Regions from separate parts of the Candidatus Pelagibacter sp. HIMB1495 genome, predicted to be linked through region 2. Evidence: riboswitches for the same ligand, from Rfam matches in the RefSeq annotation. Region 2 holds a riboswitch; the other holds the start of a gene.
The links. Region 2 has a riboswitch for S-adenosylmethionine ahead of ACTTAW_RS03570 (homocysteine S-methyltransferase family protein). Riboswitches for the same ligand answer to the same signal wherever they lie in the genome.
Positions count from the first base shown of each region.

Region 1 (8,610 bases), 310 kb from region 2:
ACTGTGATAAAGCAATTGTTTGTATTGATAACATCATTTGTGCTCAACAGTTTATCAGAATCTAATATTTTAACAAAATTTTCTCCTTTATAAGACATCTTAAGTGTTTTGATGATTTTTGATTGATTAACATTTTTTTCTAAATCTAAATAAGTTGTACTTAATATACCTCTAAACATTGGAGATAAATGTGGCGTAAAACTAAATTGAAAATTTTTATTTGTAAATTTGCTTAAAAATTGATGAATTTCAGAATTATGTCTATGAAAACCAACACCATAAGCACTCAAAGACTCGTATAAATTCTTATCTTTATATTTTTTATGAACTCCTCTACCGGCGCCAGAATATCCAGATTTTGAATCAATGATTATATTGTCTAATTTAACTAATTTTTTTTTAATTAGCGGAACAAGAGGTAATAATATTGATGTTGGATAACATCCTGGACATGAAATTATATTGTGATTTTTTAATTCATCGCGATTTATTTCGGGTAAACAATAAATGCTTTTCTTCTGTAATTTTGGAGCTCGGTGTTTTTGTTTATACCATTTTAAATAATCATTAGCTTTTTTTAATCTAAAATCTGCTGCTAAATCAATTAAAGTAACATTATCATTAAGTTTTTTTGCTATATCTTGAGCTTCACCATTTGGTAGAGCTGTAAAGACAACATCAATACCATTTAACAGTTTAGGATTAAATTTTACGATTTTAGGTAATTTTTTTTTTGACAGAGATTTATCATAATTAGAAATATTTTTTCCAACAGACGAGTTTCCACATAGATATTTAATATTAATATATTTATGGTTAATTAATAACTTAATTAATTGAACACCAATATATCCTGTAGATCCGGCAACTAATGCATTAAGCTTAGGCATTTTTTATTATAGCAGTTTAAATTGTAAAAAAAATTATCTTTTAGAAAACTGGAAGCTTCTTCTAGCTTTTCTTCTACCAGGTTTTTTTCTCTCAACAGCTCTAGAATCTCTGGTTGTAAGCTTTTCAGTTTTCAATGTTGTTTTTAAATTTTCATCAAAGAGAACCAAAGCTTTAGAAATACCATGAACCATTGCTCCAGCTTGACCTGTAGGTCCGCCACCTTTTACACTACATCTAACATCATAATCTGTAGCTTGATTTATAATTTCAAAAGGTCTTGTAATTTGCATTTTGTGAATTTCATCAGCAAAATACTCATTATATAATTTGCCATTAACATAAATTTTACCAGAACCTTTTTTTAACCAAACTTTTGCTATTGAAGTTTTTCTTCTACCTGTCGCGTACTTACTATCTTTAAAGTCTAACTTTAATTTAGGAGTTTTTGTGTTTGATTGTACGTTTTCCATATTAATTTCTTGCAATGTTTTTATTGTTTAGTTTATCTAATTCTATAAGTTTTGGGTTTTGTGCAGCATGTGGATGCTCACTTCCAGAATAAATTTTTAATTTTGTTAGTTGTTTTCTACCCAAAACACCACCAGGCAACATTCTTTTAACTGCTAATTTCAAAGTTTCTCCAGGTTTTTTTTCATGAAGTTTTTCTGGTGTGGTAACTTTAATTCCACCAGGATGTCCTGTGTGTCTATAGTACTTTTTGTTTTGAAACTTCTTGCCAGTAAATTTTGCTTGTTCGATATTTTTTACTACAACAAAATCTCCATCATCCATGTGAGGTGTATAAGTAGTCTTATTTTTGCCTCTAATAATATTAGATACAACAGTCGCTAATCTTCCAACAACTGCATTTTTTGCGTCTATCTCGTACCAAGACGAAGTAACTTGATCTTTTTTTGTGAATTTTGTCATTGTGCGAGGATTAATACTATTAAATTATTCAAAGTCAATTTTATATTTAGCTTGTAAAACATAACTAATATGCTATTTATCACTTGCCGATTTGATCCTATTGCGGGCATAAAACTGCTAAAATGGAATTTTCATAAAATTATAATCGGTAGGCATTTGAACTGTATTGTGCGCCTTGCATAAAGCAAAAGCACTAAAAAAGGAGTAAAAATGAGTACAAAAAGAAATAATCCAGAAACTATTGCGATACATGGTGGAGACTACAGAAGTGATCCAGCTACAAATTCAGTAGCAGTTCCAATTTATAGAACAACCTCGTATCAATTTAATAACACTGAACATGCAGCTAATTTATTTGCGTTAAAAGAGTTTGGAAACATCTATACACGAATAATGAATCCAACTAACGATGTGTTGGAAAAGAGAATCGCTGCTCTTGAGGGTGGTCTTGCAAGTTTAACTGTAGCTTCTGGTCAAACAGCGTCTACTTTTGCAATATTAAACGTTGCTCAAGCCGGAGACAATATTGTTAGTTCAACAGATCTTTATGGTGGAACAGTTTCTTTATTTACGCATACTTTAAGTAAGCTTGGTATAGAAGTAAGGTATGCAGATCCGTCGGATCCAAAAAACTTTGAAAAAGCAATAGACGATAAAACTAGAGCTTTTTATGGAGAAACATTACCAAACCCATATTTAAGAGTTTTTCCAATTAAAGAAGTTTCGGATATTGGTAGAAAATATAACATTCCATTAATCTTGGATAACACTGCTGCCCCTATAATTTGTAAACCAATTGAACATGGTGCTGCTGTGGTTGTTTATTCTTTAACAAAATATATAGCAGGTCATGGAACAGTAGTTGGAGGTGCACTAGTAGATGGTGGAAATTTTGATTGGACAGCAGATCCAAAAAGACAGCCACTATTTAATGAACCTGATGCAAGTTATGGAGGTGTTGTTTGGGGTAAAGCTGTGCCCGAATTAACAGGTGCAAATGTTGCTTTTGCAGTAAGAGCAAGAGTAACCTTGTTAAGAGATTTAGGATCAGCACTTTCACCAGATAATGCATTCGGCGTCATACAAGGACTTGAAACAGTTGCTTTAAGAATGAAACAACACTGTGATAATGCCGCAAAAGTTGTAGAGTACTTAAAAAATCATAAAGCTGTTGAGAGAGTAATTTATTCCACTGAACATAATGAAGAGATATCAAGTCGAGCAAAAAAATATCTGAAAAATGGTAATGGTGCTTTAGTTGGTATTGAATTAGCTGGTGGTATCGAAGCTGGTAAAAAATTCATTGAGGCTTTAAAAATGTTTTACCACGTTGCGAATATAGGTGACGCTAGAAGTTTAGCAATACACCCAGCAACAACTACTCACAGTCAATTAAATGAGGATGAATTAGCTGCTTCAGGTGTAACGCCAGGATATGTTAGGCTTTGTATTGGTTTAGAACATATTGATGATATCATTGATGATTTAGATCAAGCTTTAGACAAATCATCAAAAGGTAATTTAAAGGCAGTTAGTTAAATTTATTTATATGTCTACAAATAGAAATTAATTAATCTGTCTTTTGTATTTTATGATAAATATAAAATACAAAGTTGAAAGTATTATCAAAATAGAATTTATCTGGTGTAAAGATGCAAATAACATTTTTACTCCAGATAAAATAGTTATCACTCCAAGAAAAATTTGAAATACCAAAGTCAAACCAATTACTGTGATAGGTTTGTATAATTTTTTATTTCCAGTATTAATTACTTTTAAGAGGATTAGGACATAAATGACGATAATTAAGTATGCTAAATTTCTATGTATAAATTGAACAATAGAAGGATTATCAAAAACTTTTAAATTCAAAAACTCTTTAAAACTACTATCATCAGGAAAATAATTAACACCCATCAATGGCCAAGTGTTATAAATTTTACCAGCATCCATACCAGAAACAAAAGCACCTATAATTAGTTGCAAAAATAATAAGACTAAAAAAATTTTTACTATAAAAAGATTAATAGAAACTGTTTGATTTGAAGAGGATGATAACTTTAAAAATTGCCAATATACAATTGATAAAATGATAAAAGCTGTTACCAAATGTATTGCAAGTCTATAATGACTAACATCAATTCTTTCAACTAATCCACTAGATACCATGTACCAACCTAAAAATCCTTGAAAACAAACCAGTAAAAAAATAAGTCCATATTTTTTTATAATCCAAACTCCTTGTTTTAATGAAAAATAAACCATTGGGAGTAATACAGTTAAACCAATTATTCTCCCTAACTGCCTGTGACCCCACTCCCACCAGAATATTACTTTGAATTCGTCAAGAGTCATATTGAAGTTTTGTTGGCTGTATTCAGGAATTGTTTTATATAAACTAAAATATTCCAACCATTTTTCATTTGTAAAAGGAGGAAAAAAACCAACAAATAATTCCCAAGTAGTAATTGATAGACCAGAGTCAGTTAATCTAGTCAAGCCTCCTACCAATATTATTAAAGAAACTAAAACTAATAATGATAGCATCCACAATTTAAGTTGATTATTTAAATGATTATTCTCACTGTACATGCTCAAATAAATATAATAATTATTAAGTATTCCAATAAATTAAATGTCGCCAAATAATAAAAAAAAACTAGATTTAATAAGAGTTAAGCTAGATAAATTAGATAATAAACTGTTATCACTTATAAAATATAGAACAAATCTAGTTGAGGAAGTTTTAAAACTTAAAGAATTTAAAAAAGAAATCGTAGATAAGAAAAGAATTAATTTTATTTTAAAAAAAATTAAAGCAAAATCATTAAAACAAGGCATTGATCCAAAGATAACTAATCGTATTTGGAAAAATATGATTTGGTCTTATATTGATTACGAAAGAAGAAATTTTAAAAAAAAATAAATTATTTACTGTGCGGTGGAAGTTTTTTCTCCACAAACATTTCGTGTTTTCTAGTGTCAGGATTGTATTTTTTTGCAGATAATTTTACTTTTGCTTTTTCACCACCTGCTGGTTTTTTTACATAGTAAAAGTAAGGACTATCTGGTTTAGCTTCAGGTACCATTCTAACTTTTACGTGTGTTTTTTTCGCCATTTATTTTAATGTTTTTAAAATATTTGATATTTTAGTTAACTTATTTTTTAATTTTTCAGCTTTTATAGATTTATCTGCCATTTCGTCAAGCTTTAAAGTATCTTCATTATCAAGGATCTTTTTAACTCCATTAATTGTCATTCCTTGATCTTTAAGCAAATATTTAATCTTCTTAAGAAGATCAATATTTTTTTCATCATAATATCTTCTATTAGAATTAAGAATTTTTGGCTTGATTTGTTTAAACTGTGTTTCCCAAAATCTTATTATGTGAGTAGGCAAAGAACCCTTCTTATTGACTTTTAAGTCTAAAATTTTAGCAACCTCACCAATAGTTTTATAAGCTTGATCAGCTTTATCCATAATCTTTAAGATTTATAAACTCTTTAAATTCTTTTGAAGGTTTAAATAAAACAACATCTCTACTAGATATTACTTTAGTTTCCTTAGTTTTTGGGTTTCTGCCAATTCTGCTATTTTTCTGTCTTATGGAAAAAGTTCCAAACTTAGATAATTTAAGTTTTTTCTCAGATTTAATGTTAGAAACAATCGTAGATAAAAAATCATCAATTAAATTTTCTGAAATCTGTTTAGAAAAACCTAGTTGCATATAAACTAAATTAACTAAATCTTTTTTAGTTAAATTTATTCTCATTTAAAGATTCTGTTTAATCTTTTCTATCAAATTACCTTTAACAATTCTATGACAAACATCTAATGAGTTAGCAAAGCCAACGTAATCAGTGCCACCATGACTTTTTACTACTGGAGAATCTAAACCTATAAAAATTGCACCATTGTAGAGTCTTGGATCTAATCTTTTTTTAAATTTTTTTAAATTTGAAATGTTTAGAAGAGAAGATAGTTTTCCTATCCAATTTCCAGTCATTGCTTTTTTCAATTCGCTTGTAATAAAATTTGCTGTCCCTTCAGCTGTTTTTAATGCGACATTTCCAGTAAATCCATCAGATACAATTACATCAACTTCACCATCCATTATATGATTACCCTCAATGTATCCAGAAAAATTAAAGTTTTCAGATTTTTTATCATTAAGAACTTGATATGTTTCTTTTATTACTTCATTACCCTTTAATTCTTCTGAGCCAATATTCAATAAAGCAACATTGGCTATTTCATCTGGGTATAATGAATTATAAAGAGCAGCTCCCATAGAAGAAAAATCACTTAAATTTTTTGAACTACACTCAATATTAGCTCCAAGATCTAATACAACGCTCATACCTTTTTTATTTGGCCAAAGCGCAGATAAAGCAGGTTTGTCTATATTTTCGATCATTTTAAGATTTAATTTTGATACAACTAATAAAGCACCAGTATTACCAGCAGATATAACTATATCAGCCTGCTTTTCTTTGACACTTTGAATAGCAAGCCACATACTAGTGTCTTTTCCTCTTTTTGCCCCTTCTAAAGGACTGTCCGTACTTTTAATTGCATTCTGTGTATGGAAAATTTCATAGAACTCTTTATTAATTTTATTTTCAATTAATGGAGAAATTTTATTTTTATCTCCAAATATTTTGTAAAAAATGTTTTTATTTGATTGGTGGTTGTAAACAATACCATCAATAACTTTTTTTGGTGAACCGTCACCTCCCATTGCATCAACTGCAATTTTAATTTTTTCGGACATTAAGATAATTATACTATTCTTTTGGGTCTAAAACTTGTCTACCCTTATACATACCAGTTTTTAAATCTAAGTGATGAGAAAGTCTGTATTCACCTGATTTTTTATCCTCAACTATATTTTTAGTTGAAAATTTCATTGTTTGTGCCCTTCTCATTCCAGTTCTGGATGGGGTTTGTTTTCGTTTAGGTACAGCCATAATTATGGGTTACTTACACTTTTTAAATAAGAATTCAAAGTTTTTTTTGATAAATTTGAGTTAAATTCCTCAAAATATTTAAGCAAATCCTCAATATTATTAAAATCTTGCAAAAATATTGATAATTTTTCAATTTTATCAATTTTGGATAAGTTATCCCAAAAATGAATCTCTGAAACCATGGAATGAAATAAGTTAATATAATTTTTCATTTTTTTATTTATAGATTGATCTCCATATCCAATCTCTCTAATACTTAATTCTAATTGCCTGAAGTTAAAATCGTAAATTTCTTGTAGAGTTTTTTTATTTTCCTCACTTTTATAATTTTTCAAAAAAAATGAAAAATGGAGCAAAAATAAAGTTAATCTGTCTGAAAAACTATCTTCCCTGTTTAAATTCTTATATAAATCTTTATTTCTAGTGAAATTAATTAAATTGTTATAAATATGTATATACTCATTACTCATGAATAAATTATATATATTTTTTTTATTTTTAATACTTTCAAATTGCTCTTTTAAACCTGTTGTAAAACATCATGGAGTTCCATCTTTAGAAAAGAAACAAAAATCTCTAATAATAAGTAAAACCAATAAAAACGATATAATAAAAATACTTGGTATTCCATCAACAACAAGTAAATTTGATAATGATGTATGGATATACATAGAAAGAAAACAAACACAATCAAGATTAAAAAACCTTGGAAGAATGAAAATATTCAAAAATGACATTCTTGTTTTAGAAATCGATGATTATGGGATTTTAAATAAAAAAGAGTTTTATAATAAAGATGATATGGAAAATATCAAAATAAGTGAAGCAACTACACAATCAGGATTCAAGAAAAATTCCTTCATATATGAATTTCTCAGTAGTATGAGACAGAAAATTGATGACCCTCTTGGTCAGAGGGCCAAAAAACGTAAAGAGCTTATGAAGCGATAACAGCCAATAATAACAAAGCTACAATATTTGTAATCTTAATCATTGGATTAACGGCTGGACCCGCGGTATCTTTATATGGATCTCCGACTGTATCACCAGTAACTGCAGCTTTATGAGCTTCTGATCCTTTTCCACCATGGTTTCCATCTTCAATATATTTCTTAGCATTATCCCATGCACCACCTCCAGCGGTCATTGAAACAGCTACAAATAATCCTGTTATAATAACTCCTAAAAGCATTGCACCAACTGCAGCTAAAGCAGCAACCTGACCACCTATTGATAAAATTATAAAATATAAAACTACAGGTGACAACACAGGTAATAATGACGGAATTATCATTTCCTTAATTGCAGCAACAGTCAACAAGTCAACTAATTTTGCATAATCAGGTTTTTGTTTTCTTTTCATAATACCTGGGAATTTTTTAAACTGTCTTCTTACTTCTACTACTACAGCACCACCTGCTCTTCCAACTGCTTGCATTCCCATAGAACCAAATAAGTAAGGCAACATTCCTCCGATTAATAAACCAACAACAACATATGGATTTGATAAATCAAAAGTTACAACTATTCCTTCAAGAGCAGAACCTGCTTCTTTAGAAAAGTGTTTAATATCTTCAGTGTAAGCCGCAAATAAAACTAGCGCACCTAAACCAGCTGAACCTATTGCATATCCTTTTGTTACAGCTTTTGTGGTGTTACCAACGGCATCTAAAGCATCTGTTGTTTTTCTAACTTTTTTATCCAAGTTAGACATTTCGGCTATCCCACCAGCATTATCAGTTACTGGACCGTAAGCGTCTAACGCAACAACCATTCCAGCTAATGCAAGCATTGTTGTAACAGCGATTGCAATACCA
Region 1 is NZ_JBNAIQ010000001.1:998,020-1,006,629, forward strand. Features, by position in the region: gene argC (N-acetyl-gamma-glutamyl-phosphate reductase) at 1-890, opposite strand, end outside; gene rpsI (30S ribosomal protein S9) at 924-1,361, opposite strand; gene rplM (50S ribosomal protein L13) at 1,363-1,821, opposite strand; SAM riboswitch class V at 1,963-2,029, shown strand; gene ACTTAW_RS05365 (O-acetylhomoserine aminocarboxypropyltransferase/cysteine synthase family protein) at 2,032-3,360, shown strand; gene ACTTAW_RS05370 (COX15/CtaA family protein) at 3,388-4,413, opposite strand; gene ACTTAW_RS05375 (chorismate mutase) at 4,457-4,747, shown strand; gene ACTTAW_RS05380 (50S ribosomal protein L33) at 4,749-4,940, opposite strand; gene ACTTAW_RS05385 (MerR family transcriptional regulator) at 4,941-5,303, opposite strand; gene ACTTAW_RS05390 (HU family DNA-binding protein) at 5,296-5,595, opposite strand; gene plsX (phosphate acyltransferase PlsX) at 5,596-6,597, opposite strand; gene rpmF (50S ribosomal protein L32) at 6,611-6,793, opposite strand; gene ACTTAW_RS05405 (ubiquinol-cytochrome C chaperone family protein) at 6,796-7,263, opposite strand; gene bamE (outer membrane protein assembly factor BamE domain-containing protein) at 7,262-7,744, shown strand; gene ACTTAW_RS05415 (sodium-translocating pyrophosphatase) at 7,731-8,610, opposite strand, start outside.
Region 1: another riboswitch for S-adenosylmethionine. It lies ahead of ACTTAW_RS05365 (O-acetylhomoserine aminocarboxypropyltransferase/cysteine synthase family protein); the one in region 2 lies ahead of ACTTAW_RS03570 (homocysteine S-methyltransferase family protein).

Region 2 (8,610 bases):
AAAGTGTATTGAATGATAAATCAAAAGGAATTTATCAAGGTAAAATTTTTGTAAGTCCTGAAGCACAAAAAACAGATGGATACCAATTAAGTAGAGCTTTATTGTTAAATGAAAGTGTTGAATTTAATGCTAAACCAGAATTAGAAATTTATGCAGACGATGTTAAATGTTCACATGGATCTACATCAGGAAATATTGATGAAAATTCAATTTTTTATTTAATGTCTAGAGGTCTCAGTTATTCAGAATCAAAAAAATTATTAACAAATGGTTTTCTTAACGAGGTAATTGAAAAAATTTCTAATGAAGATGTAAAAAAATTAGTTAAAAAATTATCAGGTATAAATGTATGAACATAGATCAAGTTAAAAAAGAATTTCCAATATTTGATGAGAAAATCCAAAATAATGATTTAGTTTATTTGGATAGTGCAAATTCATCACAAAAACCAAAAGTAGTGGTAGATAGAATTAATGAATTTTATACTAAACAATTTTCTAATGTTGGTAGAAGTGTTCATTATCTTGCGGTTGCTGCAACAAATTTATATGAAAATACAAGAACATCTGTTCAAAAATATATTAATGCTAAAGATAAAAATGAAATAGTATTTACCAAAGGTGCTACCGAAGCATTAAACCTTGTTGCAAATACATTAGGTCAAAATCATTTAAACGAAGGTGATGAAATATTAATTACCGAACTAGAACATCATTCGAATTATGTACCTTGGCATTTTTTAAGAAAATCTAAAAATATAAAAATTAATTTTGCAGAAATAAATGAAGAGGGAGAAATTACACTAGAAGAAATTGAAAAGAAAATTACTCCTAATACAAAAGTTATTTCAATTACTCATTTATCAAATGTGACTGGAGCAATATTACCAGTAAAAGAAATTACTGATTTAGCACATTCAAAAGGAATAATAGTTGTCGTAGATGGTTGCCAAGGAGCTCCTCATTTGAAGCTAGATATGCAAGACTTAGATTGCGATTTTTATGCAATTTCTTGTCATAAAATGTACGGTCCTACAGGATTAGGGGTTCTTTATGGTAAGAAAAAGTGGTTGGATGAACTTCCTCCTTACCAAGGAGGTGGCGGAATGATTAGAGAGGTTAAAAAAGATAGAATTACCTATGGTGATTTACCTAATAAATATGAAGCTGGAACTATGGCTACAGCGCAAGTTATTGCTTTTGATCAATCAATTAAATTTCTGGAGAGCGTAGGTATTGAAAACGTTATGAAACATGAAGCAGAATTAGTTGAGTATGGCCAAGAATTATTAAAAAAAAATAATTCAGTACAATTAATTGGAAATCCAAAAAATAAAGGTGGAGTTTTGTCTTTCACTTTAGAGGGTGTGCATCCTCATGACATCGCAACAATTTTAGATGAAGACGGAGTTGCAATAAGAGCTGGTCATCATTGCTGTCAAATTTTACATGACAAACTTAATATACCAGCGAGCGCAAGAGCTTCTGTTGGAATATATAATACTAAAGAAGATTTAGATAAACTTAATGATGCAATAAATAACTGTAAGAAGATATTTAACTTAAAATGAATTTAAAAGAATTATACCAAGAAATAATTTTAGAGCATGGAAAAAATCCAAGAAATCTTCGTAAGACAGAAGATTTTAATAAAGATGCCAAAGGCAACAATCCACTGTGTGGTGATAACGTTCATGTCTATTTAAAATTAAATGGTCAAAGAATTGTAGAAGATATTTCATTTGAAGGTAGTGGTTGTGCCATTTCTATGGCTTCTGCATCAATAATGACTGATTTAATTAAAGGCAAAAATGAAAATGAGGCAAAAGAGATTGTTGAAGATTTTTTGGGGATGATTAAAGAAAATCCTGAGCTTAAATCAGAAAATCTTAAAGAAGATGAAAAAACAAAACTAATGTGTTTATCTGGAGTAAAACAATATCCAATGAGAGTAAAGTGTGCCACACTATCTTGGCATACGCTAGTCTCAGCTTTTGATAATAAAACTGATGAGGTTAAAACAGAAAATTAATTATGTCGAAAAAAGATCAAATTATTGAAGAAATTAGAAAAATTTATGATCCTGAGTTACCAGTGAATATTTATGAACTAGGTTTGATTTATGATATAAAAGTTGAGGATGATAAATTTGCAAAAATTAAAATGACTTTGACCACTCCTAATTGTCCAGTTGCTGAAAGTTTACCTAAAGAAGTTAAAGATGGCGCAATGCAAGTTGAGGGTATTGAGGACGTTGATCTTGAATTAGTTTGGGACCCACCTTGGAATAAGGACATGATGTCAGAAGCTGCAAAACTGGAGTTAAATTTATAATGAATCCAATAATTAAATTAAGTGATAATGCTGCGGAAAGAATTAAAGAAATTATGTCTAATGCAGAAAAAGACTCTTTAGGTGTAAGAGTTTCAGTTAAATCAGGAGGTTGCGCTGGCATGTCTTACGTCATGGAGTATACCAAAGAGGTAAATCCAAATGATGAAGTCATTGAGGAAAAAGGTGTGAAAGTATTTGTCGATTCTGCTGCTATTATGTATTTGCTTGGAACAGAAATGGATTACAAAAAAGAAGAGCTATCTTCTTCTTTTGTATTCAATAATCCAAACGAAACAGAAAGATGTGGTTGCGGGGAATCCTTTAAAATCTAGCAAAAGTTGAATATTCCCATTTAACGCATATCAGTATTGCATCATATGCATACCTAGTATATATATCTAGGTATGAATAAATTTGAATTTAAAAATCTTGTTAAAAACCTAAGAGATACGATTAAAGAAAGAACTTTCTTTAAAGATTTACGTAAAGAAGTTGAGACCGGTGCAAACGGTACTCAAGATTACGTTGTTAAAAAAGGTATTAACAAAGATACAATTGCAACAACCAGACAGTAATTAAATATTAACTACTGTAATACATCTCAAACTCTACAGGATGAGGTGCATGTTCAAATTTATGAATTTCCTCAAACTTAAGAGCTATATAAGCATCGATTTGGTCGTCAGTAAATACACCACCTTGAGTTAAAAACTCTCTATCTTTATCTAAACTTTCCATTGCTTCTCTTAAAGATCCACAAACAGTTGGTATTGCTTTTACCTCTTCTGGTGGTAATTCATATAAATCTTTATCAAAAGACTCACCTGGATGTATTTTATTTTTAATTCCATCGATACCTGCCATTAACATTGCTGCAAACGTTAGGTAAGGATTACCTGCTGCATCTGGAAACCTAATTTCACATCTTGCACCTTTTTTACTTAGGGTAATTGGAATTCTACATGATGCCGATCTGTTTCTTGCAGAGTAAGCTAATAATACTGGAGCTTCAAAACCAGGGATTAATCTTTTGTAACTATTTGTTGTAGAGTTGGCAAAAGCATTAATCGCTTTAGCATGTTTTAAAATTCCACCAATATAGTGTAATGCAGTTTCTGAAAGTCCTGCATATGCTTCACCTGAAAATACAGGAGTATCACCTTTCCAAATAGATTGGTGAATATGCATACCTGAACCATTATCACCTGCAACTGGTTTTGGCATGAAGGTTGCAGTTTTTCCAAATGAATGTGTTACCATTTGAACTACATACTTATAAAGCTGAACATTATCTGCTTGGTCAACTAAAGTTCCAAAATACATACCAAGTTCGTGTTGACTTGGAGCAACTTCATGGTGATGTTTTTCAACTTTGATACCAACTTCTTTTAAATTTTTTAAATATTCACCACGCATATCTTGCTCACTATCAACAGGTGGCACAGGGAAATAACCCCCTTTAATTTGAGGTCTATGACCCATATTTCCATTTTCATATTCTTTACCTGAATTATATGGACCTTCTTTACTATCTATTTTAAATCCACTTTCATTCATATCATTTTTAATTCTTACATCATCAAAAACAAAAAATTCTGGCTCAGGTCCAAAAAATGCTTTATCACCAATACCTGATGCTTTTAAATATTCCTCTGCTTTTTTTGCAACTCCTCTTGGATCTCTTTCGTAAGGATCTTTTTTGATTGCATCTAAAATATCACAGAACAAAACTACAGTATTATGAGACGTGAAAGGATCCATGAACATTCTTGCAGTATCAGGTTTTAAAATCATGTCAGATTCGTTAATTGCTTTCCATCCAGCAATAGATGAACCATCAAAAAACACTCCTTCATTAAGCATGTCAGCATCTACTATTGATGCATCCATAGTTAAATGTTGAAGTTTTCCTCTTGGATCAGTAAATCTTAGATCTACAAATTCTGCTTCTTTTTCTTTAATAAATTTTAAAACGTTTTCTGCACTCATTTTGTCTCCTATGTAATTTTGATGGAGCCTAATTAGCAAAAAAAAGTTAAAAAATAATGCTTATTTAATAAATAACACCTATGCATTTTTTACATAAGTAGTGTATCTACTCAATCAAATTAGGGAATTTTATAAATTCAATGGAATCAATACTAAATAAAGAACCGGTAAAAAGGGCAGAAAAAGCTCTTAAAACATTCGATCAAAATTTAAATGTTATCGTCTTAGAAAAAACAGCAAGAACAGCCAATGATGCTGCTACAGCTTTGGGTTGCAATGTTGGTGCTATTGTTAAAAGTTTGCTTTTTAGGGCAGGTGACAACTATATATTAAGCTTGGTATCTGGAGACAAGCGTTGCTCATTAAATAAGTTAAAAAAAATTATTAATGAAAAAGACGTGTCCATGGCATCCCCAGAAGCTGTTAAAGAAAATACTGGATATACAATTGGAGGAGTGTCACCAGTAGGTCACTTAAAGCAATGTAAAATCTTTATTGATAAAAGTCTAGAGAGATTCCCAGATATATTTGGAGCAGCTGGACATCCAAATGCTGTTTTCAAAATAAATTATAATAAGTTAATTGAAATAACAAACGGATCACCAGAAGATATTATTGAATGAGAGAACCAAAACTAATTGATTATAGTTTATTAACGTTGTTAGCGTTGATTTGGGCATCTGCTTTTTTTAATATTAAAATTGCAACCTATTCATTTGGTCCTGTTACAATTGCATTTCTAAGAGTTTTTTTTGGTTCAATTCCAGTTTTACTACTTTGCTTTTACAAAGAAATTAAAATCGAGGCATTTTCAAAAGATTGGTATTGGTTTGCAATGATTGGATTTATAAATTTAGTAGCTCCATTTTTTTTAATAGCATATGGAGTTAAATCTGTTCAAAGTAACTTAGCAGCAATTTTAATGTCATCAACTTCACTTAGCTCAGTAGTACTGGGACATTTTTACACCAAAAATGAAAAATTTAATTTAATTAGAACAACAGGAGTTCTAATTGGATTTTCAGGAATAGTTTATTTATTTTCAGATAATTTATTAATTAATGAAAATAACTTTACTTCAGCATTATTAATTTTGTTAGGTGCTACTTGTTATGTAATTGGAGGTCTTTTAACATTAAAAATAAGTAAGAAAAAAAATGAAAATGTAACCAGTTCAATTTTGATTTGGGCTACTATTATATTATTACCTTTAGTATGTTTGATTGAACAACCTTGGGAAACTGTTCCAAGATTAGATTCTACTATTTCAGTTATTTATCTTGGGTTGGTATCTACTGGAATTGCTTGGTTATTGAGATTTAGAATTTTAATTAACAATGGTTTAATTTTTCAATCTCAAGTATCTTATTTAATTCCAATATTTGGTACCATTTTAAGTTATATCTTTTTAAAAGAATTGGTTACTACTAAAGTTATAATTTCATTGATAGCAGTTGCTACAGGTATCTATTTTGTAAGAAAAGGTACAAAATTTAAATAGTGTTTTTAATTGCCTCTATATGTGAAGGCCGAGTTTCACAACATCCTCCAAGAATAGTTGCTCCATTTTCTTTAAATTTTTTTGCAAAAATTGATATTTTTTCAGGATCTAAATCTTTTCTTTGACCTAAAAAACTATTGGGGTTCGATCCATCATTTTCTTTATACTGAGAAGTATAACCACCTTTTGGTTTAGTTGTGATAAATCCGTTTAATTTGAAACCAAATGGAACTTTAAGTTTTTGAATTTCATCTAAATTATTCTCATAATTTTCAGGCGAAACACATGCCAGAATTACTCCTAGGCAATTTTCGGTAATTATTGAATTAATTGCAGAAATTTTTTCTCCACTTGGTAAAGAGTTTCCTTCAGAAATATGAACCCCAACTAAGTATGGTTTATTAAATTTTTTAATAGCTTCTATTCCACATCTAATTTCTTTGATACTGCTCCATACATCAAAATAGAAAAAATCTACTGAAGGGTTTAGTATTTCTGCTAATTCCAAATGATCTTTTGTAATTTCTTTTTCACTTCTCTTGTCTTCTTCATATGTCAAATCTTGAGGCGGGAGTCCTCCTGCAATCTTAACATGTGGATTATTTAATTTAGCTTTTTGTGCAATTTCACAGGCTTTCTTATTTAAGAATTTAAATTGATCTTCTATTCCATTCTCTCTCAATCTTTTTCTTCTCGTTGTAAAAGTTGTAGTTACAATTACATCAGCCCCCGATTTAATAAAATCATTATGAATATTAAGTATTAAGTCGTGGTATTTTTCATCAATTAAAGCATTTGCACTCCACAAAGTTCCCTTGGGCTCCATACCTCTGGCCAATAATTCTTGACCCATTCCACCATCTAAAATTTTTGTTGTTTTAAAAAAATTTTTATCCATCTTATCCTCACTTTTTTAGTGCTTAAGCTACATGCAGGTGCACAATACAGTTCAACTACCTTGCTAATTAGATCTATTGGGAATTTCCATTTTAGCAGTTTATGCCCGCAATAGGATCAAATCGGCAACTAGACTTATATAATATTTTTAAAATTTGTAAATTATTTATTAAAAATTATTTTAGCATTGAAAGAAAACGATCTTCTTTCCTCCTCAATATTAAAGGGGTAGGCTGTATGCATTAAGTAGTTTGGAAATATTAAAAGATCGCCTGTTTTTGGTATCAAATTAAAAATACTTTTTGAAAGAAAAGCTCTTTGTCCATTTATAAAATCAATTGTTCCATTTGTTCTTATTTTTTTATTTTTAACATTTTTATTTTTTGTCATATGTTTTGGAATTTTTAAATAACCAACACCCGATAAGTCTCCTTCATGATAATGTATAGGATTATACTCATTTTTATATTGGCTAACGACCCATAGATTTAAAATTCTAATTTCTTTAATTTTTTTAATATGTTCTTTAGTTAGAAAAATTTTAATATTTTTTATTAATTCTTTTTCTAAATTTTTCTTTATAAAACTTTTAGAAATTTGAACTTCTTTTCTAATTTGACTTGCTAATTTTGGACTATAATCATTTGATTTTGAGAAGATTTTTGTGTCAACTTCCCTGTTAAGTTTTTCTAAAAATTTTTTAGAAATTTTAGATTTTCCTATTGAAGGCCCAAATGGTTTAAAATTTTTCATGAGAAATTAAATATATCAAAAAATAATTAATTCAACTCAAGCTATAAGTGTTATGCCCATTCTTATAGCGACAAAAATTACTAAGCATGCAGTCATTAAAGCTAATATTTTGTTAGATAGGAATTTTATATTTAAAAAACTTCCAATTTGACCACCAATTAAGACTGCAATAAATAGTGGCCAGTAATTGAAAAATTCGTTGAAGACCATATCCTTTGTTAATTGTCCACCTATACCAAATACTGAATTTACTAAAATAAATAAGGATGCAGTACTTGTTATATGCCTTGGTAATCCTGCTTTCATCAAAAATAAAATAGGACTTAAAAATATCCCGCCACCAATACCAACCAAACCAGATATAAAACCAATTATTGATCCTATTAATATTGAGAAAACCAAGGGTATTTTTTTAACAACAATTTCTTGTTTGTTAAAGGATTTGCTTTCAATAAGTAAAAAGACTCCAGCTAATATTAAAATAAAGAAAAGTAAAATTTCAAATAAATTTTTGTCAATTGAGATAGATGCTCCGATAAAAGCAAGAGGTATAGAACCAATTAAGTAAGGATATAGTAAATTAAAATTAATATTCTTTGATTTTAAAAAATTTATAGAATTTCCAGAAACTACAATAATATTACAAATCAAAGCTAAAATTGGAAAAATATAGTAAGGAACATCCCAAATTAAAAGCAAAGCAAGATAAGTTGAGCCACCACCAAATCCTATACTCGAATATAATATTGCGGTTATAAAAAAAAATATTGTAAGTATAATCATTAAAAAAATTATTTATGATTGTAAATATAGCTTTATTAACTGTAACAGATACAAGAACAATTGATAACGATAAATCGGGTGCGATCTTGGTTGAAAAAATTAAAGAAGCCAATCATCAATTAATTGATAGAAAAATTTGTAAAGACAATAAAGGAGATATAGTTAAAATTCTAAAAGACTGGACTAATCATAAAGATATTGATGTTATCATTACAACTGGTGGCACAGGTTTAACCGGAAGAGATATCACACCCGAGGCTGTTGATGAAATAGCAGATAAACATATTCCAGGATTTGGTGAAGTTTTTAGGACTATTAGCTTAAAAACAGTTGGTACGTCTTCAATTCAATCTA
Region 2 is NZ_JBNAIQ010000001.1:684,123-692,732, forward strand. Features, by position in the region: gene sufD (Fe-S cluster assembly protein SufD) at 1-353, shown strand, start outside; gene ACTTAW_RS03530 (aminotransferase class V-fold PLP-dependent enzyme) at 350-1,570, shown strand; gene sufU (Fe-S cluster assembly sulfur transfer protein SufU) at 1,567-2,031, shown strand; gene ACTTAW_RS03540 (SUF system Fe-S cluster assembly protein) at 2,034-2,333, shown strand; gene ACTTAW_RS03545 (HesB/IscA family protein) at 2,333-2,665, shown strand; gene ACTTAW_RS03550 (hypothetical protein) at 2,738-2,908, shown strand; gene glnA (type I glutamate--ammonia ligase) at 2,916-4,322, opposite strand; gene ACTTAW_RS03560 (YbaK/EbsC family protein) at 4,463-4,945, shown strand; gene ACTTAW_RS03565 (DMT family transporter) at 4,942-5,823, shown strand; gene ACTTAW_RS03570 (homocysteine S-methyltransferase family protein) at 5,816-6,721, opposite strand; SAM riboswitch class V at 6,729-6,791, opposite strand; gene ACTTAW_RS03575 (putative 2OG-Fe(II) oxygenase) at 6,883-7,473, opposite strand; gene ACTTAW_RS03580 (sulfite exporter TauE/SafE family protein) at 7,510-8,256, opposite strand; gene ACTTAW_RS03585 (molybdenum cofactor synthesis domain-containing protein) at 8,271-8,610, shown strand, end outside.